DNA from 2 places in the Acidovorax sp. SRB_24 genome. Region 2 is predicted to be linked to the other one. Evidence: riboswitches for the same ligand, from Rfam matches in the RefSeq annotation. Region 2 holds a riboswitch; the other holds the start of a gene.
What was found. A riboswitch is a leader RNA that binds a small molecule or an ion and turns the genes downstream of it on or off. The one in region 2 is predicted to bind glycine.
Positions count from the first base shown of each region.

Region 1: another riboswitch for glycine. It lies ahead of B2J89_RS04760 (trimeric intracellular cation channel family protein); the one in region 2 lies ahead of gcvT (glycine cleavage system aminomethyltransferase GcvT).

Region 1 covers NZ_MWOM01000009.1:16,498-23,885, reverse strand. The annotation lists partial or broken gene B2J89_RS04765 (PBP1A family penicillin-binding protein) at 1-1,642, opposite strand, end outside; gene B2J89_RS04760 (trimeric intracellular cation channel family protein) at 1,703-2,317, opposite strand; glycine riboswitch at 2,541-2,631, opposite strand; gene lipA (lipoyl synthase) at 2,799-3,779, opposite strand; gene lipB (lipoyl(octanoyl) transferase LipB) at 3,794-4,474, opposite strand; gene B2J89_RS04745 (YbeD family protein) at 4,498-4,806, opposite strand; gene B2J89_RS04740 (ATP synthase subunit I) at 5,058-5,525, shown strand; gene atpB (F0F1 ATP synthase subunit A) at 5,545-6,408, shown strand; gene atpE (F0F1 ATP synthase subunit C) at 6,459-6,707, shown strand; gene B2J89_RS04725 (F0F1 ATP synthase subunit B) at 6,742-7,212, shown strand; gene B2J89_RS04720 (F0F1 ATP synthase subunit delta) at 7,223-7,388, shown strand, end outside.
Region 2 covers NZ_MWOM01000002.1:20,325-27,712, forward strand. The annotation lists gene B2J89_RS00765 (TRAP transporter substrate-binding protein) at 1-940, shown strand, start outside; gene B2J89_RS00770 (TRAP transporter small permease) at 1,058-1,552, shown strand; gene B2J89_RS00775 (TRAP transporter large permease) at 1,549-2,826, shown strand; glycine riboswitch at 2,833-2,935, shown strand; glycine riboswitch at 2,949-3,061, shown strand; gene gcvT (glycine cleavage system aminomethyltransferase GcvT) at 3,107-4,243, shown strand; gene gcvH (glycine cleavage system protein GcvH) at 4,332-4,706, shown strand; gene gcvP (aminomethyl-transferring glycine dehydrogenase) at 4,731-7,388, shown strand, end outside.

The sequences.
Region 1 (7,388 bases), on a different contig from region 2:
CATACTCCGCGCCCGCCGCCTGCATCAGATTGACGGCAACCAGATTCTTGGACCGCACCAAGCCCCGCCGGGCCGAAATGAAGCCTTCATAGTTGCCGCCGTAGTTGCGCGGGCTCCAGGCTTTTTGGCCCCGTGCCGAGGGGGTGACCACCCGCTGGGTATCGTCGACCAGGGTGCCAGGAAAGTAGCCTTTTTCCAGCGCCGCGGAAAAGACGAAAGGCTTGAAGGTCGAGCCCGGCTGGCGCACCGCCTGCACTGCATGGTCGAAATTGTTGAACCGGAAGTCGAAGCCGCCCGTCAACGCCAGGATCTCCCCTGACTCGGCATCGATGGACACGAGCGCCCCCTCCATCTTCGGCAGGTGGCTCAAGTGCCACCGTTGCTGCGCATCGGCCAGCACGCGGACCACGGCGCCCGGGCCGATGCGTGTGCGCGCTGGCGCATCCGGCATGAGGGCGCGGCGGGCGCTGGCGCTCAGCGCTTTGCGGGCGATGTGGACCGGTGTGCCGTCGCGCAAGGCCGCCACGATGCCTGCCGTGTCCGAGGCCTCCAGCACGATGGCTGCGCGCAACGCCCCACTGTCGCGGTAGGGCGCGAGCGCCTTCCGGATCGCTGGCAGATCGCCGCCACGGACCGGCGCGCTGGCACGACCTTCCGGCCCGGCATAGCCGCGCTGGCCCTGGGCATCGACCAGGCCCCTGCGCAACGCGCGCGAGGCGGCCTGCTGTTCGGGCAGGCTGATCGTGGTGTGCACATCGAGCCCCATCGAATAGGCGCCGTCGCCATATTGCGCGACCATCATCTGGCGCGCTTGCTCGACGGCATACGCGGCGCTGGGCACGATGGAACGGGAGCGGGGCCTCAACACCAAGGCTTCGGCGCGGGCCGCCGCATGGGCAGGGCCGTCCAGATGGCCGAGTTCCCGCATGCGGTGGAGGATGTGCTGCTGGCGGACGATGGCGCGTTCGCGGTTGGCCACAGGGTTGTAGGCCGAGGGGGCTTTGGGCAGTCCGGCGAGGAGGGCCGACTCGGCAACGCTCAACTGATCGAGGGTCTTGTCGAAATAGATGGACGCGGCCGCAGCGAATCCGTACGCGCGTTCACCCAGATAGACCTGGTTCATGTACAGCTCAAGGATCTTGTCCTTGCTGTAGACCGATTCGAGTTTGTAGGCCAGCAGGATCTCCATGATCTTGCGGCTGTAGGTCTTTTCCCGGCTCAGGAAGAAAACGCGTGCGACCTGCATCGTGATGGTGCTGCCGCCCTGGGCATGCTCTCCCGCCCGGAGATTGCGCCAGGCCGAGCGCGCCAGGCCCGAGAAGTCCACCGCGCCATGTTCGTAGTACCTGGCATCCTCGATCGCCAGCAACGCTTGCCGCATGGTCTGCGGGATGCGCTCGATCGGCACAAATTCGCGCCGCTCCTGGCCATACTCGGCCAGCAAGCTGCCATCCCTGGCATAAATCCGCATCGGCAGCTTGGGGTCGTAGTCGGCGAGGTGGTCGATCGCGGGCAAGCGTTGCCACAGCACGTAGAGGCCGTACGTTGCGCTGAGGGTGGCGCAGAGGAACAACCCGATGACCACACCGGCCACAAAGGGCCATCGCGAACGGGTTTTTGCAGGGGGGGTATTGGGGGTCATGGGAAGGGGTTTGGCCACCGCGTTGGCGATGTGCGCTCCGCCAGGGGCCTGCGCGCTGCGCTATTCCCAGCGCTGCTGAAAGGAAAATGTGGGCAGCTTCCAGCCTTGCCAGATCGCCAGCAGACGCAGTGCCAGGCCCACCCCGAAGCTGATTCCCGTGCTCAGATCGACATCGACGCCGAACTCCAGCAGGGCAAGAAACACGGTGCAGACGATCAGCGAGACGACCGCATACAGCTCACGCCGAAACACCACGGGCACCTGGTTGCACAGGACGTCGCGGACGATGCCGCCAAAAATGCCGGTGATCATCCCGGACATGACGACCACGGGAAAGGCGTAGTCCATCTCGCGCGCGACATTGCAGCCGATCAAGGAAAACGCGATCAGTCCCATGGCGTCGAGCACCAGAAATACCCGCTTCAACTGCTGCATGTGGGACGCCACCACCGTGGTCAGCAGTCCGGCAGAAATCACCAGGTAGATGTATTCCGGGTGCTGGGTCCAGCCGATGGGAAAGTGGCCGAGGATCATGTCGCGCACGGTTCCGCCGCCGAGCGCCGTGACAAAGGCGATCACGGCGACGCCGAACATGTCCATGTTGCGACGGCCGGCCGCAAGGGCGCCCGACATGGCTTCGGCGACGATTGCCACCAGATAGATGGCGGTCAGCACGCCGGCCCCTGGCAAGCAGCAACCGGCCGCTCGACGAGCGTGAAACAAGGGAACGAAAACATCGGGGGACGACACCTCAGAGGCAGGGCGCGCGGTGCCGCGGGCCCTGGAGCGCCTCTCCCTCTGTCCTTTTACCTGAGAGTTTCGGCTGCGCGAGCAGCCTGCCCCTTCGGTGGGTCATCAACGCGCAAAGTGCGGTATGTGACCTCTCTCCAGTCGGCGAAATGGTTTTGCGGTCCGGTATGCCTGAGCGATGATGGGAGCTTGCGCCTTCGGCGGAGGCGCAAGGCGCCTCTCTCTCCCGCAAAACAAGCCGATTGTAACGGACGCCTGCCAGTGCCGTCGGCCTCCGTCGGCTGCCACCGCATTCGTGCGCTTGCACGGCACGCCGTTCAGGCCGGGAAGCGCGATGGGCCGCTGCACTTGCCGCTCGGTGCGCACCCGCTTCTCATCTGTTCCATCCACCACAGCGGGGTGGCATTCACACACCGGCAGCGTGGGCCTGCTGGTCGGCGTGGTAGCTGCTGCGCACCATGGCGCCCACGGCAGCGTGGGAAAAGCCCATCTTGTAGGCCTCTTCCTCAAACATCTTGAAAGTGTCGGGGTGCACGTAGCGGCGCACCGGCAGGTGGCTGCTGGACGGAGCCAGGTACTGGCCGATGGTCAGCATGTCGATGCCGTGCGCGCGCATGTCGCGCATGACCTGCAGGATCTCCTCGTCGGTCTCGCCGAGGCCGACCATGATGCCGCTCTTGGTCGGCACGTTCGGGTGCAGGGCCTTGAACTTTTTCAGCAGGTTCAGCGAGAACTGGTAGTCCGAGCCCGGGCGCGCTTCCTTGTACAGGCGCGGCGCGGTTTCCAGGTTGTGGTTCATCACATCGGGGGGCGCGGCCTTGAGGATTTCGAGCGCGCGGTCGTCGCGGCCGCGGAAATCGGGCACCAGGATCTCGATCTGCGTGCTCGGCGAGAGTGCGCGGATGTGCTGGATGCATTCGACGAAATGGCCCGAGCCACCGTCGCGCAGGTCGTCGCGGTCCACGCTGGTGATCACCACGTATTGGAGGCGCAGCTTGGCAATCGTCTGGGCCAGCTTGAGCGGCTCGTCCTGGTCGAGCGGATCGGGGCGTCCATGGCCCACGTCGCAGAACGGGCAGCGGCGCGTGCACTTGTCGCCCATGATCATGAAAGTGGCCGTGCCCTTGCCGAAGCATTCGCCGATGTTTGGGCAGCTCGCTTCCTCGCAGACTGTGTGCAGCTTGTTCTCGCGCAGGATGTCCTTGATCTCGTAGAAGCGCGTGGTCGGCGAGCCAGCCCTGACGCGGATCCATGCGGGCTTCTTGAGCACTTCGCCCTGCTCGACCTTGATCGGAATGCGCGAGAGCTTGGCGGCGGCCTTTTGCTTGGCCAGGGGGTTGTAGGCTTCGGTGGACTGCGCTTCGCGGACGACTTCAGGGGGGCTCATGGCGTGTAGGCGGTTCAGGGAGCGAGCCGGGTGCAGAGCTGTTGGCCCAGCACCTGGGCGGCTTCGTCCCAAGTGGTGTGGACCCCGATTGTAGAAAGGTCCACCGTTTGCAAGCCGGCATAACCACAAGGGTTGATGCGCGCAAAGGGTTCGAGGTCCATGGCCACATTGAGCGCGACGCCGTGGTAGCTGCAGTGGCGACTGACCTTGATGCCCAGCGCCGCGATCTTGCCCAGTCCCGCGAAGTCGGGCGCGCCGCTGGCGCCGTGCTGCGGGCGCTGCGGCAGCAGCGCATGGCTGCGCGGGTCGTCCAAGCGCACGTAGATGCCGGGGGCGTGGGCCACGCGGTGCCCGGTCACACCGTAGTGCGCGAGCGTGCGGATCACGGCCTCTTCAATGCGGTAGACCAATTCCTTGACGTAATAGCCGGCGCGCCGCAGATCGACGAGCGGGTAGGCCACCACCTGGCCCGGGCCGTGGAAGGTGACCTGGCCGCCGCGGTTGGTGGCCACCACGGGGATGCCGCCGGGCTGCAGCACATGCTCGGCGCGGCCCGCCAGGCCCTGGGTGAAGGTGGCAAGGTGCTCGCACAGCCAGAGCTGGTCGGGTTCGTCCGGGGCGCGCTCGGCGGTAAAGGCCTGCATGGCCTCGTAGGTGGGCAGATAGGGCACCTGGCCCAGGGTGCGGATCTCCATCGGTATCGGTGCCTCGCCCCGGCTCAGAGCACGACCTTGACCAGCGGGTGCGAGGACAGCGCGCGGTACAGGTCGTCCAGCTGCGCGCGGCTGGTGGCCGTGACGGTGATGGTCACGCCCAGGTAGTTGCCGGCGCTGCTCTGGCGCAGTTCAATGGTCGATGCGTCGAAGTCCGGATCAAAGCGGTGCGCCAGTTCCGTGACGGCGTGCACAAAACCGTCGACCTTGGCGCCCATCACCTTGATCGGAAAGCGCGACGGATACTCGATCAGCGAGTCCCGGCGGGGGTCGGGGACCGGGGCGTCAGCAGGAGAAGGCGGAGATTTTGTCATGTCGATGCTCTTGATTTAATAGCTATTGACGCAAGCCCATTGCGCGCCAAGGGCCCATTTTCCTTGTATTCCGAGTGGCCTGCCAAGGCGGCGGACGAATGCCGCGGCGTTGGATTCGCGCCACAGCTGTTCGGCGCCGTGCGCGGGGCATGGCATTGCGCGCCGCGGGATATTGGCCTGCGCCACGGGTTTTTACTTATAATCAGGGGCTTTGTGGAAGTTGCTGTCTGTAACCTGTGGGGAGTTCCATGGTGAATCCAAGCGCCCCAAGGCCTGAAGCTGAGGATGAAGAACCCGACTTCAAGCCCCTGACGGCGCAAGAGGCGCAGGCATGGCGCAAGCGCCATCCCGCCCTGTCGGTCTGGTGGCTGGTGGGTGCGCAGGCGCTGGTGGGCGTGCTGGTGGCAGTGGCCACGGGCCTGTGGACAGGCAAGGCCTTTCTGGCCTGGTCGGCTGCCTATGGTGCTCTGGCGGTGGTGTTGCCATCGGCCTTGTTTGCGCGTGGCATGGGCCGTGTGCGGGCTTCCGGGGGTGCCGCATTGGCGGGATTCTTTGGGTGGGAGATGGCCAAGATTGCATTGACTGTCGCCATGCTGGCGGCAGCGCCGAAGTTGATTGCACCGCTGAGCTGGCTGGCCTTGCTGGTGGGCATGGTGGTGACAATGAAAACGTACTGGATTGCGCTGTGGGCGCGGCCTGGTGTCCGAAAAACCGATTGATATAGAGAAGAGTTGTCCGATGGCCGCAGAAGCGCACGCTCCGACTGCAAGTGAATACATCGTTCACCACCTGCAGCATCTTCAGAACATCAAGCAGAAATCCATCATCGACATGTCGGTGATCAACTATGACTCCGTCATCGTGAGCGTGTTGGTGGGTTTTCTGGGGCTGTTCGTTTTCTGGCTTGCTGCCCGCAAGGCGACGTCCGGCGTGCCGGGACGCTTCCAGGCGGCGGTCGAGATGATGGTGGAAATGGTGGACAACCAGGCCAAGGCCAACATCCACAACGCGCAAAGCCGCAAATTCATTGCGCCGCTGGCACTCACGGTGTTTGTCTGGATCTTCCTGATGAACGCCATGGACTTGCTGCCCGTGGATCTGCTACCCGTGCTCTGGCAAGGGGCCACAGGCGACAGCCACGCCTACCTGCGCATCGTGCCCACGGCCGACCTCTCCACCACGCTGGGCCTGTCGTCCGCCGTGCTGATCCTGTGCTTCTTCTACAGCATCAAGATCAAGGGCATGGGCGGCTGGGCGCATGAACTGGTGACCGCGCCGTTCGGCACCAGCAAGAATCCCGTCTTCGCCCTGATCCTGGGCGTGGTCAACCTGCTCATGCAGGTCATTGAATACGTTGCCAAGACCGTCTCGCATGGCATGCGACTGTTTGGCAACATGTACGCTGGTGAGTTGGTGTTCATGCTGATTGCCCTGATGGGTGGTGCTGCTGCCATGTCGCTCTCTGGTGTGTTGCTCCCTGTGGGGCACATCATTGCGGGCTCGATCTGGGCGATTTTTCATATTTTGATCATCACCCTGCAAGCCTTCATTTTCATGATGCTGACGCTGATTTACCTCGGCCAGGCGCATGAAGCCCACTGACCATTCCTTTCTTTCTTTTTCAACCTTTCTTTCTTAAATCAGGAGTCATCATGGAAAACATTCTCGGTCTCGTCGCTTTGGCTTGTGGTCTGATCGTTGGTCTGGGCGCTATCGGCGCCTCCATCGGCATCGCTTTGATGGGCGGCAAGTTCCTGGAAGCTTCGGCACGCCAGCCTGAGCTGATCAACGAACTGCAAACCAAGATGTTCATCTTGGCCGGTCTGATCGACGCGGCCTTCCTGATCGGCGTGGCCATCGCCCTGCTGTTCGCTTTCGCCAACCCCTTCGTTCTGGCCTAAGCCCCGATCAACGCCCAACTAGAAAGGTGTTGCCGTGAGTATCAACGCGACCCTGTTCGTTCAGGCCATCGTCTTCTTGATCCTGGTGCTGTTCACGATGAAATTCGTGTGGCCCCCGATCGCGAAGGCGCTGGACGAACGAGCCCAGAAAATCGCCGATGGCCTCGCTGCTGCCGACCGTGCCAAGTCCGAGCTGACCGCTGCCAACCAGCGCGTCGAGCAGGAACTGTCACAGACGCGCAACGAGACGGCTACGCGTCTTGCGGATGCCGACCGTCGTGCACAGGCCATCATCGAAGAGGCCAAGGCCCGTGCCACCGACGAAGGCAACAAGATCGTCGCCGCTGCCCGTGCCGAGGCCCAGCAGCAGAGCATCCAGGCCCGCGAGGCGCTGCGCGAGCAGGTCGCCGCGCTGGCGGTCAAGGGCGCCGAGCAGATTCTCCGCAAGGAAGTCAATGCCGGCGTTCACGCCGATCTGCTCAACCGCCTGAAGACCGAGCTGTAAGGGGACAACCATGGCCGAACTCGCCACCATTGCCCGCCCTTACGCCGAAGCCCTGTTCAAGGCCTGCACCGCGCACGCGGGTGCCGACCTGGACAGCGCCGTCGTCTGGGTGGATGAATTGGCGGCGATTGCCGCCAACCCCCAGCTGCGCCAGCTGGCCGACAACCCCAAGGTGA
Region 2 (7,388 bases):
CCTCGCGCTCGGCTTTGCTGCCGCCGCATCCGCACAGACCGCCATGCGCATCAGCATCTCGACGGCGCAGAACTCGCACCAGGGCGTGGCCATCGATACGTTTGCCAAGGAAGTCGAAAAGCGCACGGGCGGGCGCTACAAGGTGCAGACCTTCTACAACGGCGCCCTCGGCGGCGAGCGCGAATCCATCGAAGCCGTGCAGCTGGGCACGCAGGAGCTGGCGTTCAGCTCGACCGGCCCGGTGCCCAACTTCGTGCCCGAGACGAAGATCCTCGACGTGCCCTTCCTGTTCCGCGACAAGGCGCACGCCCGCGCCGTGCTCGACGGCCCCATCGGCCAGGAGATGCTGACCAAGTTCGACGCCAAGGGCTTCAAGGCCCTGGCCTGGGCCGAGAACGGCTTTCGCCACATGACGAACAGCAAGCGCGATGTGAAGGACCCGGCCGACCTCAAGGGCCTGAAGATGCGCACCATGGAGAACCCGGTGCACATCGCCGCCTACAAGGGCTTTGGCATCATCACCACGCCCATGGCCTTCCCCGAGGTGTTCACCGCGTTGCAGCAGGGCACCGTCGACGGCCAGGAGAACCCGCTGCCCGTCATCATCTCGGCCAAGTTCGACCAGGTGCAAAAGCACCTGACGCTCACCGGCCACGTCTACTCGCCCTGCATCTTCGTGATGAACAAGGCGTCTTTCGACAAGCTCTCGGCCGCCGACAAGCAGGCCTTCCTCGACGCCGCCAAGGAAGGCACCAAGGCCAACCGCGCGCGCGTGGACGAGGACGACGCGAAGGGCGTGGCCGACCTGCGCGCCAAGGGCATGACGGTGATCGACACCATCGACAAGGCCAAGTTCGTGGCGGCGCTCGCCCCCGTGAACGCCGAGTTCGAAAAGCAGTTCGGCAAGGCCACGCTCGACAAGATCCGCAACGTAAAGTAAGTCGATCCAACTTCTCTTTTCATAGCTATCAACGCCCGTCGGTATTGCACCAACGGGCGTTTTCATTCCAAAACTCTGCTCTTTGGGGTGAGCATCCCGGCGCGCCCGTGCAGTCCCATGAAAAATCAATTCCTTACTTTTGAACGCTGGTGCACGTCGGTCGCCATGTGGGGCGCCTGCGCCATGCTCGCCATCGCGTCCGCGCTCGGCATGTTCCAGATTCTGATGCGCTTCGTGTTCGAGCAACCCGCCGAGTGGACCGAGGTGCTGATCCGCTTCAGCCTGATCTGGATGGTGTTCCTCGGCATCCCGGCGGCCTTCCGCCAGGGCGCCATGGTCAGCGTGGACGTGCTCTACCGCTGGAGTCCACCCCATCTGCAGCGCGTGCTGGAATGGGTCGTGGCGCTCGCCGCGCTCACGCTGATCGCCATCATCATCTGGTGGGGCTGGGACTACACCCAGCGCGGCGCCGTGCAGAGCATGGCGGGCCTCGAATCGGTGTCGATGTTCTGGGCCTATCTGGCGATGCCGGCCGGTGGTGTGTTCTGCGTGGTCGGCATCATCGGCAACCTGATCGATCCGCGCCGCATGGAACTGGAGACCGCGCAATGACCAGCGTCATGATCTCCACCATGGTGGTGTGCTTCGCGCTCACCGTTTCCGTTGCGGTGTCCATCGGATTGGCGGCCATCCTGGGCATCCAGGCGTCGAACGCGCACATGCTGATTTCCGTGAAGGAAATGTTCGGTTCCATCAACAAGTTTCCGCTGGCCGCCATTCCATTCTTCATCCTCGCCGGCAACCTGATGGAGACCGGCGGCATCTCGCGCCGCCTGGTCGAGTTCGCCAAGAGCATCGTCGGCGGCGTGCAGGGCGGCCTGCCCATGACCTGCGTGCTGACCTGCATGATCTTTGCGGCGGTCTCGGGCTCGTCGGTGGCAACCACGTTCGCCATCGGCGCCATCCTGATCCCCGCGCTCATCAAGCACGGCTACCCGACCAGCTACGCCGCCGCGCTGCAGGCCACGAGCGCCGAGCTCGGCGTGATCATTCCGCCGTCGATTCCGCTGATCCTCTACGGCGTGAGCGCCGAGGTGTCGATCGGCGAACTGTTCATCGCGGGCTTTGGCCCGGGCTTTCTCATCAGCGGCGCGCTGATGCTGTTCGTGTGGCTCTATTGCAAATGGAAGGGCTGGGGCAAGAACGACGGCACGGGGCGCATGCCGCTCGGCCGCGCCACGCTGCAGGCCGGCTGGGCGCTGCTCATGCCGGTGATCATCCTGGGCGGCATCTACGGCGGCATCTTCACGCCCACCGAGGCCTCGGCCGTGGCGGTGTTCTATGCGCTGGTGGTGGGCGTCGTGATCTACCGCGAGATCAAGCCCCAGGACCTGGCCGCGATATTGCGCAAATCGGTGCTCTCGTCGGCGGTGATCATGTTCATCATCGCCAACGCCGGGCTGTTCGCCTTCCTGATCACGCGCGCCGGCGTGCCCGACGCGATCGGCCGCTGGCTGCAGGAGGTGCTGCAGTCGCCCGCGCTGTTCCTGCTCGGGGTGAATGCGGCCCTGTTCTTGATCGGCATGTTCATCGAGACCAGCGCCGCCATCATCGTGCTGGCGCCCATCCTGGCGCCCGTGGCCCAGCATTTCGGCATCGACCCGGTGCACTTTGGCCTGATCATGGTGGTCAACCTGGCGCTCGGCATGATCACGCCGCCGTTCGGCGTTAACCTGTTCGCCGCCTGCACGGTGGCGCGCATCTCGCTCGACCGCATCGTCACGCACCTGCTGCCCTTTGTGCTGGTCATCCTGGCCTGCCTGATGGTCATCACCTACGTGCCCTCGCTGTCGCTCGCGCTGCGCGATCTGGTCTACGCAAAGTAGGTAGAATTCGCCGGTTCAGGAGAGAGTGCCCCGCCATTGCCTGGTGCGCGGTACCGCCGAAGGCGCAGGTGAAAACCAAACGCTCAGGCAAAAGGACTGACAAGCGCCCGCAGGGATGCGGGCGTTCCCTTGCTGGAGAGAGGTGGCCGCCCCAGCGGCCACCCACCGAAGGAGCAACCCCCGCGCTGTGCAGCGCCGGGCGAATCTCTCAGGTAAAGCGGACAGCAGGGCAAATCGCGTGGCCTGTGGGCCACGGCCCCCATTTGCCCTGGAGATCTCCATGTCCGCCACCGCCGCCGCCCCCTTGCTGACCACGCCGCTGAACGCGCTGCACCTCGAACTGGGCGCGCGCATGGTGCCGTTCGCCGGCTACTCCATGCCCGTGCAGTACCCCGCCGGCCTGATGGCCGAGCACCTGCACACGCGCCAGGCAGCCGGCCTGTTCGATGTCTCGCACATGGGCCAGCTGCGCCTGATCGGACCCGACGCCGCGGCCGCATTCGAAACCCTGATGCCCGTCGACGTCGTCGACCTGCCCGTGGGCAAGCAGCGCTACGGCCTGCTGCTCAACGACGCGGGCGGAATCATCGACGACCTGATGTTTTTTCGCGTGGCGCAGGACGAGATCTTCGCCATCGTCAACGGCGCCTGCAAGCTGGGCGACATCGCGCACATCCAGGCCCACATCGGCCAGCGCTGCCAGGTCATTGCGCTGCCCGACCAGGCCCTGCTGGCGCTGCAGGGCCCGCACGCCGCAGCCGTGCTCGCGCGCCTGGCGCCCGGCACCGACAAGCTGGTGTTCATGACCGGCGGCAACTTCCGCATCGCGGGCAGCGACTGCTTTGTCACGCGCAGCGGCTACACCGGCGAGGACGGTTTTGAAATCTCCGTGCCCGCCGCCCAGGCCGACACCCTGGCGCGCGCGCTGCTGGCGCAGCCCCAAGTCAAGCCCATCGGACTGGGTGCACGCAACTCGCTGCGCCTGGAAGCGGGCCTGTGCCTGTACGGCAACGACCTCGACACCAGCACCACGCCGCCCGAGGCGGGCCTGAACTGGGCGATCTCGAAGGTGCGCCGCAGCGGCGGCGCGCGCGCGGGCGGCTTTCCCGGCGCCGGCACGGTGCTGGCGCAGCTCGACGACCCCGCCCTGCTCACGCGCAAGCGCGTCGCCCTGGTCGCCAAAGAGCGCGTCCCCGTGCGCGAACCCGCCGTGCTGGAGAACCTGGACGGCCAGGCCGTCGGCCAGGTCACCAGCGGCCTGCTGAGCCCCACGCTGAACCAGCCCATCGCCATGGCCTATGTGCAGCCCGACTACGCCCCCGTTGGCACCGAACTGTTCGCCCTCGTGCGCGGCAAGCCCGTGCCCATGGTGGTGGCGCCCACGCCCTTCGTGCCCACGCGCTACCACCGCGGCTGACCGCAGCTGCGGGCGTGCGCCCATGCGTTTTTTGCCTGCGCCGCCCGTTACATTCCTGATTCCACCACTTTGACCGGAGAACTGTTCCATGTCCATCCATTACTCGCGCGACCACGAATGGGTCAACGCCGCTGACCCCCAGGCCGCCGTTGTCGGCATCACCGTGCACGCGCAAGACGCGCTGGGCGACGTGGTCTTCGTCGACCTGCCCGAAGTCGGCGCCACCTTTGCGCAGGGCGATGTCGCCGGCGTGGTCGAGTCGGTCAAGGCCGCGGCCGATGTGTTCATGCCGCTGAGCGGCGAAATCGTCGAAGTCAACGAAGCCCTGCGCGCCGACCCGTCGCTCGCCAACTCCGACCCGCTGGGCGCAGGCTGGTTCTTCAAGGTCAAGCTCAGCGACCCGGCGCAACTGACCGAGCTCATGGACGAGACCGCCTACACCGACTTCGCCCAGAACGCCTAACCCCCTTCCAGACTGGCCCTTCCCATGCCGATGCCCTCCGCCCTGCAGAACCTTTCGCCGCTCGGCGAGCTCGAAAACGCCACCGAATTCCTGCCCCGCCACATCGGCATCGATCCGGCCGACGAGGCGCACATGCTGTCGGTGGTCGGCGAGGCCTCGCGCCGCGCCCTCATCGACTCCATCGTGCCCCGTTCCATTGCGCGCAGCCGCGCCATGGACCTGCCCGCGCCGGTGACCGAGGCGCAGGCGCTGGCCGAACTCAAGGCGTTGGCATCGAAGAACAAAGTCCTGCGCAGCTTCATCGGCCAGGGCTACTACGGCACGCACACGCCCGGCGTCATCCTGCGCAACGTGCTGGAGAACCCGGCCTGGTACACGGCCTACACGCCTTACCAGGCCGAGATCTCACAGGGCCGCCTCGAAGCCCTGCTCAATTTCCAGACCCTGGTGTGCGACCTCACGGCCATGCCCATGGCCAACGCCTCCATGCTCGACGAGGCCACGGCCGCCGCCGAGGCCATGGCGCTGGCCAAGCGCTCGGTCAAATCCCGCAGCAACCGCTTCATCGTGGCCGGCGACGCGCACCCGCAGACCATCGAGGTCATCCAGACCCGCGCCCAGCCGCTGGGCATTGAGGTCGTGCTCGCTGATTCACGCGAACAGTGGGACGCCGCGCTGGACGGCGACTATTTCGCCGTGCTGGCCCAGTACCCCGCCACCAGCGGCCGCATCGACGACCTGCGTGCCGACGTGGAGAAAGCCCACGCCCGACAGGCCGCCTTCATCGCAGCAGCCGACCTGCTGGCCCTCACGCTGATCACGCCGCCCGGCGAATGGGGCGCCGACATCGTCGTCGGCACCACGCAGCGCCTGGGCATGCCCATGGGCGCTGGCGGCCCGCACGCCGCCTACATGGCCTGCCGCGACGAGTTCAAGCGCTCGCTGCCCGGGCGCCTGGTCGGCGTGAGCGTGGACACGCACGGCAACCCGGCCTACCGCCTGGCCCTGCAGACACGCGAGCAGCACATCCGCCGCGAAAAAGCCACCTCCAACATCTGCACCGCCCAGGTGCTGCCGGCGGTGATCGCCAGCATGTACGCGGTCTACCACGGGCCGCAGGGCCTGCGCCGCATTGCGCAGCGCGTGGCAGCCTACACCGCCATCCTGGCGCAGGGCCTCGCACAGCTGGGGGCCCCCGTGCGCCCGCAACACTGCTTCGACACCCTGTCGCTGAAAACCGATGACGCTACCAAAACCATAGCTGCTCGCGCAGTGCAGATGGGCGCCAACCTGCGAATTTACTTCGAAGACTATCTCTGCATCTCGCTCGACGAAACCACCACGCGCGCCGACATCGAGCTGCTGTGGCAGATCTTTGCGCAGGACGGCCAGCCGCTTCCAAGCTTCGACGCCTTTGAAGACGGCGTCGAGCCCTTGATCCCTGCCGGGCTGCGCCGCACCAGCAGCTACCTCACGCACCCGGTCTTCAACACCCACCATTCCGAGACGGCCATGCTGCGCTACATCCGCCAGCTGTCCGACAAGGACCTGGCGCTCGACCGCAGCATGATCCCGCTGGGCTCGTGCACCATGAAGCTCAACGCCACGAGCGAAATGATCCCGATCACCTGGCCCGAGTTCGCGAACATGCACCCGTTCGCGCCGGCCGACCAGCTGCAGGGCTACGCCGAGCTCGACGCGCAGCTGCGCGCCTGGCTGTGCCAGGCCACAGGCTACGCCGGCATCAGCCTGCAGCCCAACGCCGGCTCGCAGGGCGAATACGCCGGCCTGCTCGCCATCAAGGCCTACCACGCGGCCCAGGGCCAGGGCCACCGCAACATCTGCCTGATCCCCAGCAGCGCGCACGGCACCAACCCCGCCAGCGCCCAGATGGTGGGCATGCAGGTCGTGGTGACCGCCTGCGACGCCAACGGCAACGTGGATTTGGACGACCTGCAGGCCCAATGCGAGCGGCACAGCGACCGCCTGGCCTGCGTGATGATCACCTATCCCAGCACGCACGGGGTGTTCGAGACCCAGGTGAAAGCGCTGTGCGCCCTGGTACACCAGCACGGCGGCCGCGTCTATGTGGACGGCGCGAACATGAACGCGCTGGTCGGCGTGGCCGCGCCCGGCGAGTTCGGCGGCGACGTGAGCCACCTGAACCTGCACAAGACCTTCTGCATCCCGCACGGCGGCGGCGGCCCCGGCGTCGGCCCCGTGTGCGTGGTCGAGGACCTCGTGCCCTACCTGCCCGGCCATGCCACGGGCGGTGTGGCGGGCGGTGTGGCGGGCGGCGTGGGCGCGGTCAGCGCAGCGCCGCTGGGCAATGCCGCCGTGCTGCCGATCAGCTGGATGTACATCCGCATGATGGGCGCCGAAGGGCTGCAGGCCGCCACCGAGACCGCCATCCTGAGCGCCAACTACATCAGCGCCCGCCTGGCGTCCCACTACCCGACGCTGTACGCCAGCGCCAACGGCCATGTGGCGCATGAATGCATCCTGGACCTGCGCGGGCTCAAGGACAGCAGCGGCGTGATGGCCGAGGACGTGGCCAAGCGGCTGATCGACTACGGCTTCCACGCCCCCACGCTCTCCTTCCCCGTGCCCAACACGCTGATGGTCGAGCCCACCGAGAGCGAGACGCTGTACGAGATCGACCGCTTCATCGACGCGATGGTC